One region of the Streptomyces sp. NPDC000348 genome, then DNA from elsewhere that is predicted to be linked to it. Evidence: predicted binding sites of a transcription regulator. Region 1 holds the regulator's gene; each other region holds the start of a gene.

Region 1 (4,300 bases):
CTCGACGTGGACGATGAGGTCGCCCCGGCCGCCGCCGCGCAGGTGCGTGACGCCCCGGCCGTGCAGCGGGATCGACTGGCCGGACTGGGTGCCGGGCCTGATGTCGACCTCCTCCATGCCGTCCAGCGTCTCCAGCGGCACCTTGGTGCCGAGGGCCGCCGCCGTCATCGGGAGGGTGACCGTGCAGTGCAGGTCGTCGCCGCGCCGCTGGAACTGCGCGTGCGGGAGCTCGTGGATCTCCACGTACAGGTCACCGGCGGGGCCGCCGCCGGGCCCGACCTCGCCCTCGCCGGCCAGCTGGATCCGGGTGCCGTTGTCGACACCGGCCGGGATCTTGACCGTGAGGGTGCGCCGGGAACGGATCCGGCCGTCGCCCGCGCACTCCGGGCACGGGGTGGGGACGACGGTGCCGAAGCCCTGGCACTGCGGGCAGGGGCGGGAGGTCATGACCTGGCCCAGGAAGGACCGCGTGACCTGCGAGACCTCACCGCGGCCCCGGCACATGTCACAGGTCTGCGCGGTGGTGCCCGGAGCGGCGCCCTCGCCGCTGCACGTCGTGCAGACGACGGCCGTGTCGACCTGGATGTCCTTGGTCGTGCCGAACGCGGCCTCGTCGAGTTCGACGTCGATGCGGATCATCGCGTCCTGGCCCCGGCGGGTGCGCGAGCGCGGCCCGCGCTGCGACGCCGTGCCGAAGAACGCGTCCATGATGTCGGAGAAGTTGCCGAAGCCACCGGCCCCGAAGCCGCCCGCGCCGGCGCCGCCGGACTGCGAGAGAGGGTCTCCGCCGAGGTCGTAGACCTGCTTCTTCTGCGGGTCCGACAGCACCTCGTAGGCGGCGTTGATCTCCTTGAACCGCTCCTGCGTCTTGGGATCAGGATTGACGTCCGGATGCAGCTCGCGGGCGAGCCGCCGGAAGGCCTTCTTGATCTCCTCCTGCGACGCGTCGCGGCGCACGCCGAGTACGGCGTAGTAGTCCGTGGCCACTACGACTCCGCCAGGATCTGTCCGACGTACCGTGCCACTGCGCGTACCGCTCCCATCGTTCCCGGGTAGTCCATGCGGGTCGGTCCGACCACGCCGAGCTTGGCGACTGCCTCGCCGCCCGAACCGTAGCCCACCGACACGACGGACGTGGAGTTGAGTCCCTCGTAGGCGTTCTCGTGCCCGATGCGCACGGTCATGCCCGAATCCCCCGCCTCGCCGAGGAGCTTGAGGAGCACGACCTGCTCCTCCAGCGCCTCCAGGACGGGCCGGATGGTGAGGGGGAAGTCATGTCCGAAGCGGGTGAGATTGGCGGTGCCGCCGATCATCAGCCGCTCCTCGTTCTCCTCGACGAGCGTCTCCAGGAGGGTGGAGAGCACCGTCGAGACCGTACCGCGGTCCTCGGCCTCGAACGCCTCGGGGAGGTCCTCCACCAGGCTCGGCACATCGGCGAACCGGCGGCCGGCGACCCGGCTGTTCAGGCGGGCCCGCAGATCCGCCAGGGAGGACTCGCCGAACGGCGCCGGGCAGTCGACCATGCGCTGCTCGACCCGGCCGGTGTCCGTGATCAGCACCAGCATCAGCCGCGCGGGGGCGAGGGACAGCAGTTCCACGTGCCGCACGGTGGAGCGGGTCAGCGACGGGTACTGCACGACGGCGACCTGCCGGGTCAGCTGCGCGAGCAGCCGCACGGTCCTGGCCACCACGTCGTCGAGGTCGACCGCGCCGTCGAGGAAGTTCTGGATGGCCCGCCGCTCGGGCGGGCTCATGGGCTTGACGCCGGCGAGCTTGTCGACGAACAGGCGGTAGCCCTTGTCGGTGGGGATGCGCCCGGCGCTGGTGTGCGGCTGGGCGATGAAGCCCTCGTCCTCCAGGGCCGCCATGTCGTTGCGCACGGTGGCCGGGGAGACGCCGAGGTTGTGCCGCTCGGTGAGGGCCTTGGAGCCGACGGGCTCCTCGGTGCCCACGTAGTCCTGGACGATGGCGCGCAGCACCTGGAGCCTGCGTTCACTGAGCATCGCGCACACCTCCAGAAGCCTTCCGCGCGGTACCTTCCCTGTCCGCCTGGCACTCTTCGTACGCGAGTGCCAGACTTCCCCGCCCAGTGTACGGCCGGGGGGTGCACCCCGGGCAAGGCCGGTCCCCGCGCCCCCCGCGCCGGGCGGCGTCGTCCCCGATAGCGTCCCGGTATGACCGTGACTTGGGAAGAGCCGGGATGGGAGCACGTGGCCGCCGGGGTGGGGCGGTGCCGGCTGCCGGTGTGGGACTGCACGGCGGGGCTGGTCGTGGGCGCGGACGGCGTCCTGCTCGTCGACGCGGGTTCCGGCCCGGGCGAGGGCGCGCGGCTGCGGGCGGAGGCGCGGGCGCTCACCGGTCGCCGTGTGACGCATCTCGCGCTCACCCATCCCCACTTCGACCACGTCCTCGGGGCGGCGGCGTTCGCGGACGCGGAGGTGTTTGGCGCGGTGGGCATGGAGACGGTGCTGACGGGCCGCGGGCGCGAGGAGCTGCGCGCGGACGCGGTGCGCCACGGGCTGGACGCGCGCGTGGCCCGGGAGGCCGTGGACGCGCTGGTCCCGCCGCGGCACGCGGTGTCCGGCGAGTGGACGCTCGACCTGGGCGGCGGCCGGCAGGTGCTGCTGGCGAACGTGGGACCGGGGCACACCGCCCACGACCTCGCGGTCCTGGTCCCCGGCGACCCGGAGGTGGTCTTCTGCGGCGACCTGGTCGAGGAGTCGGGCGAGCCGCAGGCCGGCCCCGACGCCGTGCCGTCGCACTGGCCGGCCGCCCTGGACCGGCTGCTGGACTGGGGCGGCGAGGACGCGCGGTACGTCCCCGGCCACGGCGCGGTGGTGGACGCGGCGTTCGTACGGGCCCAGCGCGACGCCCTGGCGGCCCGCTTCGGCGTGTCGGACTGATCGCGGCGGGCGGGATCCTCGTATCGTCATCGGAATGCGCCAGTACTCCGCCGATCTGACCCCTCCGTGGAAGAAACCGCAGCCGGTCCCCGAGGTCGCGGCCGAGCCCGGCCTGGTGGTGGAGGAACCCGGCACCGGCTTCTGCGGCGCGGTGATCCGCTGCGAGGCGGGCACCGTGACGCTGGAGGACCGCTTCGGCAAGCACCGGGTGTTCCCGCTGGAGCCGCGGGGCTTCCTGCTGGAGGGCCGTGCGGTGACGCTGGTGCGGCCGGCCGCCGGTCCGGCGCGGCCCACCCGTACGGCGTCCGGTTCGGTGGCCGTTCCCGGCGCGCGGGCGCGGGTGGCCCGCGCGGGGCGCATCTACGTCGAGGGGCGGCACGACGCGGAGCTGGTCGAGAAGGTGTGGGGCGACGACCTGCGCGTCGAGGGCGTGGTCGTGGAGTACCTGGAGGGCGTCGACGACCTGCCGTCGGTCGTCGAGTCCTTCGCGCCGGGGCCGGACGCGCGGCTGGGCGTCCTGGTGGACCACCTGGTGCCGGGATCGAAGGAGTGGCGGATCGCGGAGGCGGTGACGAGTGAGCACGCGCTGGTGGTGGGCCACCCGTACATCGACATCTGGGAGGCGGTGAAGCCGGCGTCCGTGGGGATCGCCGGGTGGCCGCGGGTGCCGCGGGGGCAGGACTGGAAGACGGGGGTGTGCGCGGCGCTGGGCTGGCGCGTGGCGAACACCGGGGAGGCGTGGCAGCGGATCCTCGGCTCGGTGCGCTCGTACAAGGACCTGGAGCCCCAGCTCCTGGGCCGCGTGGAGGAACTGATCGACTTCGTGACCGCACCGGCCTGACCCCGGGGCTCCGCCCCGGACCCCGCTCCTCAAACGCCGGACGGGCTGGAGACAGCCCGTCCGGCGTTTGAGGACGAGGCCCGAAGGGCCGAAGGGGGGTCTGGGGGCGCAGCCCCCAGGGGACGGGACGGGAAGGGGCGGCGGGGGCGAGGAAAGGTCAGTCGACCAGATCCCGCACCACCGCGTCGGCGAGCAGCCGCCCCCGCAGGGTGAGGGCCGCACGGCCCTCCTCGTACGGGCCCCGCCGGAGCAGCCCGTCCGTCAGGGCCCGCCGCGACGCCCCCAGCCCCGCCTCCCTCAGCAGGGACAGCGGCACGCCCTCCTCGAGCCGGAGCTCCAGCAGGATCCGCTCCACCCGCCGGTCCTCGTCCGTCAGGACCTCCCGCCCCGCCCCCGGCGACCGCCCCTGCGCCAGCGCCGCCGCGTACGCGCCCGGGTGCTTGACGTTCCACCAGCGCACCCCGCCCACGTGCGAGTGGGCGCCGGGGCCCGCGCCCCACCAGTCGGCGCCGCGCCAGTACAGCTCGTTGTGCAGGCAGCGGCCGGCTTCCGAGGT
Region 2 (4,300 bases), on a different contig from region 1:
CTCGCCGTTCAGGCCGACGGAGCCGACGGTGATGACGGGCCTGCCGGTCAGCTTCTTCGTCCAGCCGGCCAGATTGAGGTCGGAGTCCTCGAACTCCGGGAGCCAGTAGCGGCGCGTGGACGCGTGGAAGGCGTCGACACCGGCCGCGGCGAGCGGGGCGAGGATCGCCTCCAGTTCCTGGGGGGTCTCGGCGAGCCGGGCGTCGTAGGCGTCCTGCTTCCACTGCGAGTAGCGGAAGATCACCGGGAAACCGGGTGACACGGCCGCGCGCACCGCGGCCACGACCTCGGCGGCGAACTTCGCGCGGGCCACCGGGTCGCCGCCGTAGGCGTCGGTGCGGCGGTTGGTGCCGGACCACAGGAACTGGTCGATGAGGTAACCGTGCGCGCCGTGCAGCTCCACGCCGTCGAAGCCGATCCGCTCGGCGTCGGCGGCCGCCCGGGCGAACGCGGCGACGACGTCGTCGATGTCGGTCTGCGTCATCGCCCTGCCCGTGCCCTCGGTGCCGTCCGTGCGCACCCCGGACGGGCCGACCGCCGGAGCCTCGGGGTACGGGGCCTGCCCCTGCTCGCGGACCATGCCGATGTGCCAGAGCTGCGGCACGATGGTGCCGCCCGCCGCGTGCACCGCCCCGGCGACCTCCGCCCAGCCCGCGAGCTGCTCCTCCCCGTGGAACCGCGGCACCCGGTCGCTCAGCCCGGCGGACTCGTGCCCCACGTACGTCCCCTCGGTGACGATCAGCCCGACACCCGCCGCGGCGCGCCGCGCGTAGTACGACACGACGTCCCCACCGGGGACGCCGCCCGGCGAGAACATCCGGGTCATCGGCGCCATGGCGATGCGGTTGGGGACGGTCAGACCGTTGATCGCGACGGGCCGGGAGAGCAGTCCGGCGGCTCGTGCGGCGGTGTCCGGGGAGGTGGCGGTCACGTGGGGCTCCTCTGCTTCGAATACCGGTCGGTATGTGCGCATGCATTGAACGCACGTTCAACGGCAACCGGGAAGCAGGGGTGGGCATTCCTTCCGGGACCCAGGTGTGACTCCGGTCACGAAACGTCTCCTCGCGCGCCGGGGTACGGTCGCCCGATGAGGACACGCCTCCTGCGCTTCGGCCTGTACGCGGACGAGGAGGGACTGGCGTGGGCCGGCGCCCTCGTCGACGGGGCCGTGGCGGCCCACGGCGCCCGGCTCGCCGGGCGGACCGTTCTGCGCACCCTGCCCGGGAGCGGGACGGCGACCGCCGACCTCTACGACCATCTCGCGGAGCAGTGGGCCTGGGAGCACCCGGGCCGGAGCGGCGGCGCGCGGGAACCGGTCGAGCTGCGGGTCCGCCTGGTGTGCTCGCTGCGGACCTGGCGGGCGGTCCGCAAGGCGGTGCTGCGGGGCCTGTGCCCGCAGGGCGCGTCACCGCACGTCTGCCGGGTGCCGTGGTGCACCGCCTGAAACGCCCGAGGGCGGCGCCCCCTGCCGGAACAGGGGGCGCCGCCCTCGGTACGTGACGGACGGATCCGATCCTCAGGAGGATCAGAAGTCCATGTCACCGCCCGGCATGCCGCCGCCGGCCGGGGCCGCGGCCTTCTCCGGCTTGTCGGCGATGACGGCCTCGGTGGTGAGGAACAGCGCGGCGATCGACGCGGCGTTCTGCAGCGCGGAGCGCGTCACCTTCGCCGGGTCGATGATGCCTTCCTTGACCAGGTCGACGTACTCGCCGGTCGCGGCGTTCAGGCCGTGGCCCGGGGTCAGGTTGCGCACCTTCTCCACCACGACACCGCCCTCGAGGCCGGCGTTCACGGCGATCTGCTTCAGCGGGGCCTCCAGGGCCAGCTTCACAGCGGCGGCACCGGTCGCCTCGTCGCCCTCGAGCTCCAGCTTCTCGAAGACCTGGGAGGCCTGCAGCAGGGCCACGCCACCACCGGCGACGATGCCCTCCTCCACGGCCGCCTTGGCGTTGCGGACGGCGTCCTCGATGCGGTGCTTGCGCTCCTTGAGCTCCACCTCGGTGGCGGCACCGGCCTTGATGACCGCGACACCGCCGGCGAGCTTCGCCAGGCGCTCCTGCAGCTTCTCGCGGTCGTAGTCCGAGTCGCTGTTCTCGATCTCGGCGCGGATCTGGTTCACGCGGCCCTGGACCTGGTCGGCCGAGCCGGCACCGTCGACGATGGTGGTCTCGTCCTTGGTGATGACCACCTTGCGGGCCTTGCCCAGCAGGTCGAGGGTGGCGTTCTCCAGCTTGAGGCCGACCTCCTCGGAGATGACCTCGCCGCCCGTGAGGATGGCGATGTCGCCGAGCATGGCCTTGCGGCGGTCGCCGAAGCCCGGGGCCTTGACGGCGACGGACTTGAAGGTGCCGCGGATCTTGTTGACGACCAGGGTCGACAGGGCCTCGCCCTCGACGTCCTCGGCGATGATCAGCAGCGGCTTGCCCGACTGCATGACCTTCTCCAGGAGCGGGAGCAGGTCCTTGACGTTGGAGATCTTGGAGTTCGCGATCAGGATGTACGGGTCGTCGAGGACGGCCTCCATACGCTCCATGTCGGTGGCGAAGTACGCCGAGATGTAGCCCTTGTCGAAGCGCATACCCTCGGTGAGCTCCAGCTCCAGACCGAAGGTCTGGGACTCCTCGACGGTGATGACGCCTTCCTTGCCGACCTTGTCCATGGCCTCGGCGATGAGCTCGCCGATCTGGGTGTCGGCGGCGGAGATGGAGGCCGTGGAGGCGATCTGCTCCTTGGTCTCGACATCCTTCGCCTGCTCGAGCAGGGCACCGGAGACGGCCTCGACGGCCTTCTCGATACCGCGCTTCAGGGCCATCGGGTTGGCGCCGGCGGCGACGTTGCGCAGGCCCTCCTTGACCAGGGCCTGGGCGAGAACGGTCGCGGTGGTCGTACCGTCACCGGCGACGTCGTCCGTCTTCTTGGCGACTTCCTTGACCAGCTCGGCGCCGATCTTCTCGTACGGGTCCTCGAGCTCGATCTCCTTGGCGATGGACACACCATCGTTGGTGATCGTGGGGGCGCCCCACTTCTTCTCGAGGACGACGTTGCGGCCCTTGGGGCCGAGCGTCACCTTGACGGCGTCCGCGAGCTGGTTCATGCCGCGCTCGAGGCCGCGCCGCGCCTCCTCGTCGAACGCGATGATCTTGGCCATGTGAAGTGGTCCCTCCAGGACTGGGGGTGATTCCTTCGGACCGCGCCCGCGCCCGCGACGGACGGCTCGCCGGCCCCGTGGTTCCTTGCCCCACACGGCCTGCGGGCCTCACCGACCCGGTCCTTCGTTGTCACTCTCACCTTCAGAGTGCTAACGCAATGATTAGCACTCGACCCACCCGAGTGCAAGGTGCGCCCGCGAAGCGGGCTCGTTGAGGGGTGGCGGTCGGGTGACGGGTGGGCGCACGCGCCCACGTGTACTCCGAGGGGTGCTCAGCCGCGCGCGAACACGTCCGGACGCGGCTCCGGACAGGGCGCCGGACGCGGCGAAGGGCCCGCACCCCCCGGGGTGCGGGCCCTTCGCCGGCAGAAGATGCTTGCGGCAGGTAGCGCGTTCAGGCGCTGAGACGAACCATGTCGGCCTGCGGGCCCTTCTGACCCTGCGAGATCTCGAACTCGACCCGCTGGCCTTCTTCGAGGGTGCGGTAGCCGTCCATCTGGATCGCGCTGTAGTGGACGAAAACATCCGCACCACCGTCGACCGCGATGAAGCCGTACCCCTTCTCCGCGTTGAACCACTTGACGGTGCCCTGAGCCATGCCTAACTCCCCTATTACTGGCCCTTGCACGGATCCGCACTTCGCGGATCCGGGTCAGACCTCACCCCCCAACGGTTGGGGGCGTGCGCCGGAACGCGTCGACCGCGGCCGAATGTATCTGCCCAACTGCCGTCTGCAACAGGTCAGTCGGACGAGAAATCTGGACGACGCCGGTCCGGAATGTGGCGAGAATTCGCCTGAATCCAGGGCAAGTCGGGCCACGCAAAGGTGATGAATGCCGCGAAAGGGGTCCGCACTTTGGCTGCATCCAGTCGGACCCGCGGCAGGAATTCAATGTTCTCGATCAGTGGATCGGGAGCGCGTTCCCCAACTCTACCGCGCTCAATCCAATGGAATTGCCCCCTCCGCTTCTCTCACGGAGGGGGCAACGCACCGAACGCCCGGTCACCGTCATTACCGAAGGTAATGATCAGCCTCCGGCCACCGCCGGAATGATCGACACGCCGGCCCCGTCGGGGGTGGCCGTCTCGAGCCCCTGCTCGAACCGCACGTCGTCGTCGTTGACGTAGACGTTCACGAACCGCCGCAACTTGC
Region 3 (4,300 bases), on a different contig from region 1:
TCCGGCGGGCAGCAGCGTCGCCCGCCGCGCCCCCGGCGCCACGTCCGGGCCGAACCACAGCATGGCCTCCTTGACGTCCCCGCCGTCCGAGACCCACTCGGCCGTCGCTTCCGGGGGGATCGCCTCGTGCGGAATGCCGGGCGCGATCTTCAGCAGGCCGAGCGGTGCCCCGAGCGCGGCCGACACGGCCCAGGACAGGGGAGGGGAGTAGGCCTCCGGATCGAAGATCCGGCCGCGCTTGGAGGAACGCCGGGCGGGATCGACGAACACGGCGTCGTATCCGGCCGTGCCCACCTCCGTCACGTCGGCCTCGCGCACCTCGATCAGGCCGGCGAGACCGAGCGCGTCGGCGTTGGCGCGGGCGGCCTCGCAGGTCAGCGGATCGCGGTCGACGGCCAGCACCCGGATCCCGGCGCGGGCGAACGCGATCGCGTCGCCGCCGATCCCGCAGCACAGGTCGGCGACGGACCGCACCCCGAGCGCCCGGAGGCACTCGGCCCGATACGCCGCCACACTCGCCCGCGTCGACTGTTCCACCCCGTTCGGCGTGAAGAACATCCGCCGCGCGTCCTCCGCCCCGAACTTCGCCACCGCCCGCTGCCGCAGCCGCGCCTGGCCCAGCGCCGCCGACACCAGGGCGGCGGGGTGCTCGCGGCGCAGCCGGGTCGCGACGGCGAGTTCGTGCGCCGGGTCGGTGTCGCGGACCTCGTCGAGGAGGGCGCGGCCTTCGGGGGTGAGGAGGGGAGCGAGGTCGTTCACCGGGTCATTGTGGGCCAGTCGGTGGACCGTGCGCCTCCGGCCGCGGTGTCGGACCGGGTCCGGACCGTCCGGCTGCGAGGATCCGGCACCATGCGAGCAGTAGGACAAAACGATAAAAAGCTTTCATTGGGTGGTGTGCGGATCGGTCTCGCGGCGCTGGCTCTCGCCTCCATCGCCTCGGGCTGCGGACCGGGCGGCGCCCCGGCCGAACCGGCGGGCGGCCAGCAGCCCCTGAAGGCGCCTCCGGCCCGCGCGCTCGACGCCTACGCCACCAAGCTGCGCGCGGCGCACGCCGCGAGGGTCGCCGCCGCGAAACGCTGGGGACTGGAGCGGGTGCCGCTGACCGCCCCGCCGCCCCCGGCGAGGAAGCCCCGGATCACCACCCGCGACGGCTTCGAGGTCGACGGCCACCTGCGGCTGGAACTCCCCCCGGTCTTCACCACCGTCCCCACCGAGGAGAAGGTCGTCTTCCTCACCATCGACGACGGCGCCGAGAAGGACCCGGCGTTCCTGCGGATGATGAGCGAGCTGAGGATCCCGTACAGCGCCTTCCTCAGCGACTACCTCGTCAAGGAGGACTACGGCTACTTCAAGGAGATGCAGGACCGGGGCGTCGCCCTGCACAACCACACCCTCCGCCACCCCTACCTGCCGGCCCTCTCCTACGCCCGCCAGAAGCGCGAGATCTGCGGCATGCAGGAGGTCATCGAGGAGCGCTACGACAAGCGCCCCGTCCTCTTCCGCCCGCCCTACGGCAACTACGACAAGGCCACCCTGCACGCCGCGAAGGACTGCGGGATCACCCACGTCCCGCTCTGGAGCGAGGAGGTCTTCGTCGACCGCTGGGAGTACCGGGAGTGGGACCGCGACCTGCACCCCGGCGACATCGTCCTCAGCCACTTCCGGGGCCGCGGGGACTGGAAGGGCACGATGCCGGACATGATCCGCCGCTTCCTGGACAAGGTCACGGCGGAGGGGTACGCGGTGGCCCGGCTGGAGGACTACCTGTGAGGGCCGGCCTCCTGGCGGGCGCCACCGCCCTGCTGGCCGTGATCGCCGGATGCGGTCCGTCGAGTGGGGCGGGGGACGGGACGGGCCGGCCACCCGGCGGCGGCCCGGCGCCGGGGGCCGGCGCCCTCCCGCCCGTCGTCGACCACGTCCCCACCCGCGACGAGGTCGTCTTCCTCACCTACGACGACGGCGCCGAACGCGACCCCCGCTTCATCGACCTGGTGCGCGAGCACCGGCTCCCCGTCAGCCTGTTCCTCACGGACAGCGTGGTGGGCCCCGGTTACGCCCACTTCGCCCGGCTGCGCTCGGTCGGCGCGAGCCTGCAGAACCACACCCTCGACCATCCCGCCCTGCGCGACCTGCCGTACGCCGGCCAGCGCGCCGAGATCTGCGGCCAGCAGCGCAAACTCGCGTCCCGCTTCGGCGTCCGCCCCCGCCTCTTCCGCCCGCCCTACGGCACGTACGACACCACCACCCTGCGGGCCGCCGCCGACTGCGGCATCCAGACGGTGGTCCTGTGGCGGGCCACCCTGGAACCCGACGGCCACCTCACCTACACCGACGGCCCCCACCACCTGACCCCCGGAGACATCATCGCCGTACCGTCGGGCGAGGCCCCGCCGCTGTCGCTGACGGAACGGACGACACGGCTGCTGGGGGAGCTGGAGGAGCGGGGTCTGAGGGTGGGCAGGCTGGAGGACTACGCCGGCCGAATCAGCCCGTCGGCGGCTCCTGGCGAGCACCGCTCACCCACCGGCCCGTCCGGGGGTGGAGCCTGAGGACGAGGCCGTTCAGGCCGGAGCGGGGGCCTGGGGGCGGCAGCCCCCGGTGACGGTCACCGCGACACCACCGGCCGCGGAACCCGGTGCCGAAAGGGAACCCACCCCGCGACGCGCCGCAGGCAATTGGCACTCCGCTTGACCGAGTGCTAACCGCAGTCATAGTCTCAGGTCTGGCACTCCCCCCTGGAGAGTGCCAACACACGCGACGGGCAGGTCCGGCACCCGCGACGACGGATCCACCTGGTCGCCACCTCAGACAGTTAACCCCGTGAGATCTCCGAAGGGGGAGGTCGGATCGTGACGACCACCAGCTCCAAGGTTGCCATCAAGCCGCTCGAGGACCGCATCGTGGTCCAGCCGCTCGACGCCGAGCAGACCACGGCTTCGGGCCTGGTCATCCCGGACACCGCCAAGGAGAAGCCCCAGGAGGGCGTCGTCCTGGCCGTGGGCCCGGGCCGCTTCGAGAACGGCGAGCGTCTGCCGCTCGACGTCAAGACGGGCGACATCGTGCTGTACAGCAAGTACGGCGGCACCGAGGTGAAGTACAACGGCGAGGAGTACCTCGTCCTCTCGGCTCGCGACGTCCTCGCGATCATCGAGAAGTAGTTCACCCGCTTCCACCGAAGCACATTGCTTTTGAGCTGCGCCCCGGGCCCCCGCGACCTTACGAAGCCGGGCGTCAGGGGCGCAGTTCGTTTCACCCACGTTTTCCGAGAGGGCTGAACCGCTCCCATGGCGAAGATCCTGAAGTTCGACGAGGACGCCCGTCGCGCCCTCGAGCGCGGCGTCAACAAGCTTGCCGACACGGTGAAGGTGACGATCGGCCCGAAGGGCCGCAACGTCGTCATCGACAAGAAGTTCGGCGCCCCCACCATCACCAACGACGGTGTCACGATCGCCCGCGAGGTCGAGATCGAGGACCCGTACGAGAACCTCGGCGCGCAGCTGGTGAAGGAGGTGGCGACCAAGACCAACGACATCGCGGGTGACGGCACCACCACCGCCACCGTGCTGGCCCAGGCGCTGGTCCGCGAGGGCCTGAAGAACGTCGCCGCCGGTGCCTCCCCGGCGCTGCTGAAGAAGGGCATCGACGCGGCCGTCGCCGCCGTCTCCGAGGACCTGCTCGCCTCGGCCCGCCCGATCGACGAGAAGTCCGACATCGCCGCCGTCGCCGCGCTGTCCGCCCAGGACCAGCAGGTCGGCGAGCTCATCGCCGAGGCGATGGACAAGGTCGGCAAGGACGGTGTCATCACCGTCGAGGAGTCCAACACCTTCGGTCTGGAGCTGGACTTCACCGAGGGCATGGCCTTCGACAAGGGTTACCTGTCGCCGTACTTCGTGACGGACCAGGAGCGTATGGAGGCCGTCCTCGACGACCCGTACATCCTCATCACCCAGGGCAAGATCTCCTCCATCGCGGAGCTGCTGCCGCTGCTGGAGAAGGTCATCCAGGCCAACGCCTCCAAGCCGCTGCTGATCATCGCCGAGGACGTCGAGGGCGAGGCCCTGTCGACCCTGGTCGTCAACAAGATCCGCGGCACCTTCAACGCGGTCGCCGTCAAGGCCCCCGGCTTCGGTGACCGCCGCAAGGCGATGCTGCAGGACATGGCCGTCCTCACTGGCGCCACGGTCGTCTCCGAGGAGGTCGGCCTCAAGCTCGACCAGGTCGGCCTGGACGTGCTGGGCTCCGCCCGCCGCGTCACCGTCACCAAGGACGACACCACGATCGTCGACGGTGGCGGCAACAA

The links. Region 1 encodes HrcA, which represses chaperone genes, less so after heat shock. Its sites were predicted from a motif close to TTNGCACTCNGNNNNNCNGAGTGCNAA; they were not measured.
Region 2: a site for HrcA is predicted at 3,310-3,336, ahead of groL (chaperonin GroEL). Genes of this name have one in related genera too.
Region 3: a site for HrcA is predicted at 2,676-2,702, ahead of groES (co-chaperone GroES). Genes of this name have one in related genera too.

What each region holds. Positions count from the first base shown of each region.
Region 1 covers NZ_JBIAZD010000002.1:492,152-496,451, reverse strand. The annotation lists gene dnaJ (molecular chaperone DnaJ) at 1-987, opposite strand, end outside; gene hrcA (heat-inducible transcriptional repressor HrcA) at 987-2,003, opposite strand; gene ACFY3N_RS06045 (MBL fold metallo-hydrolase) at 2,175-2,903, shown strand; gene ACFY3N_RS06040 (DUF3097 domain-containing protein) at 2,938-3,744, shown strand; gene hemW (radical SAM family heme chaperone HemW) at 3,902-4,300, opposite strand, start outside.
Region 2 covers NZ_JBIAZD010000011.1:136,982-141,281, forward strand. The annotation lists gene ACFY3N_RS22390 (NADH:flavin oxidoreductase) at 1-930, opposite strand, end outside; gene ACFY3N_RS22395 (hypothetical protein) at 1,087-1,443, shown strand; gene groL (chaperonin GroEL) at 1,525-3,147, opposite strand; gene ACFY3N_RS22405 (cold-shock protein) at 3,542-3,745, opposite strand; gene ACFY3N_RS22410 (ubiquitin-like small modifier protein 1) at 4,176-4,300, opposite strand, start outside.
Region 3 covers NZ_JBIAZD010000001.1:682,632-686,931, reverse strand. The annotation lists gene ACFY3N_RS03180 (methyltransferase domain-containing protein) at 1-759, opposite strand, end outside; gene ACFY3N_RS03175 (polysaccharide deacetylase family protein) at 895-1,770, shown strand; gene ACFY3N_RS03170 (polysaccharide deacetylase family protein) at 1,767-2,549, shown strand; gene groES (co-chaperone GroES) at 2,850-3,158, shown strand; gene groL (chaperonin GroEL) at 3,285-4,300, shown strand, end outside.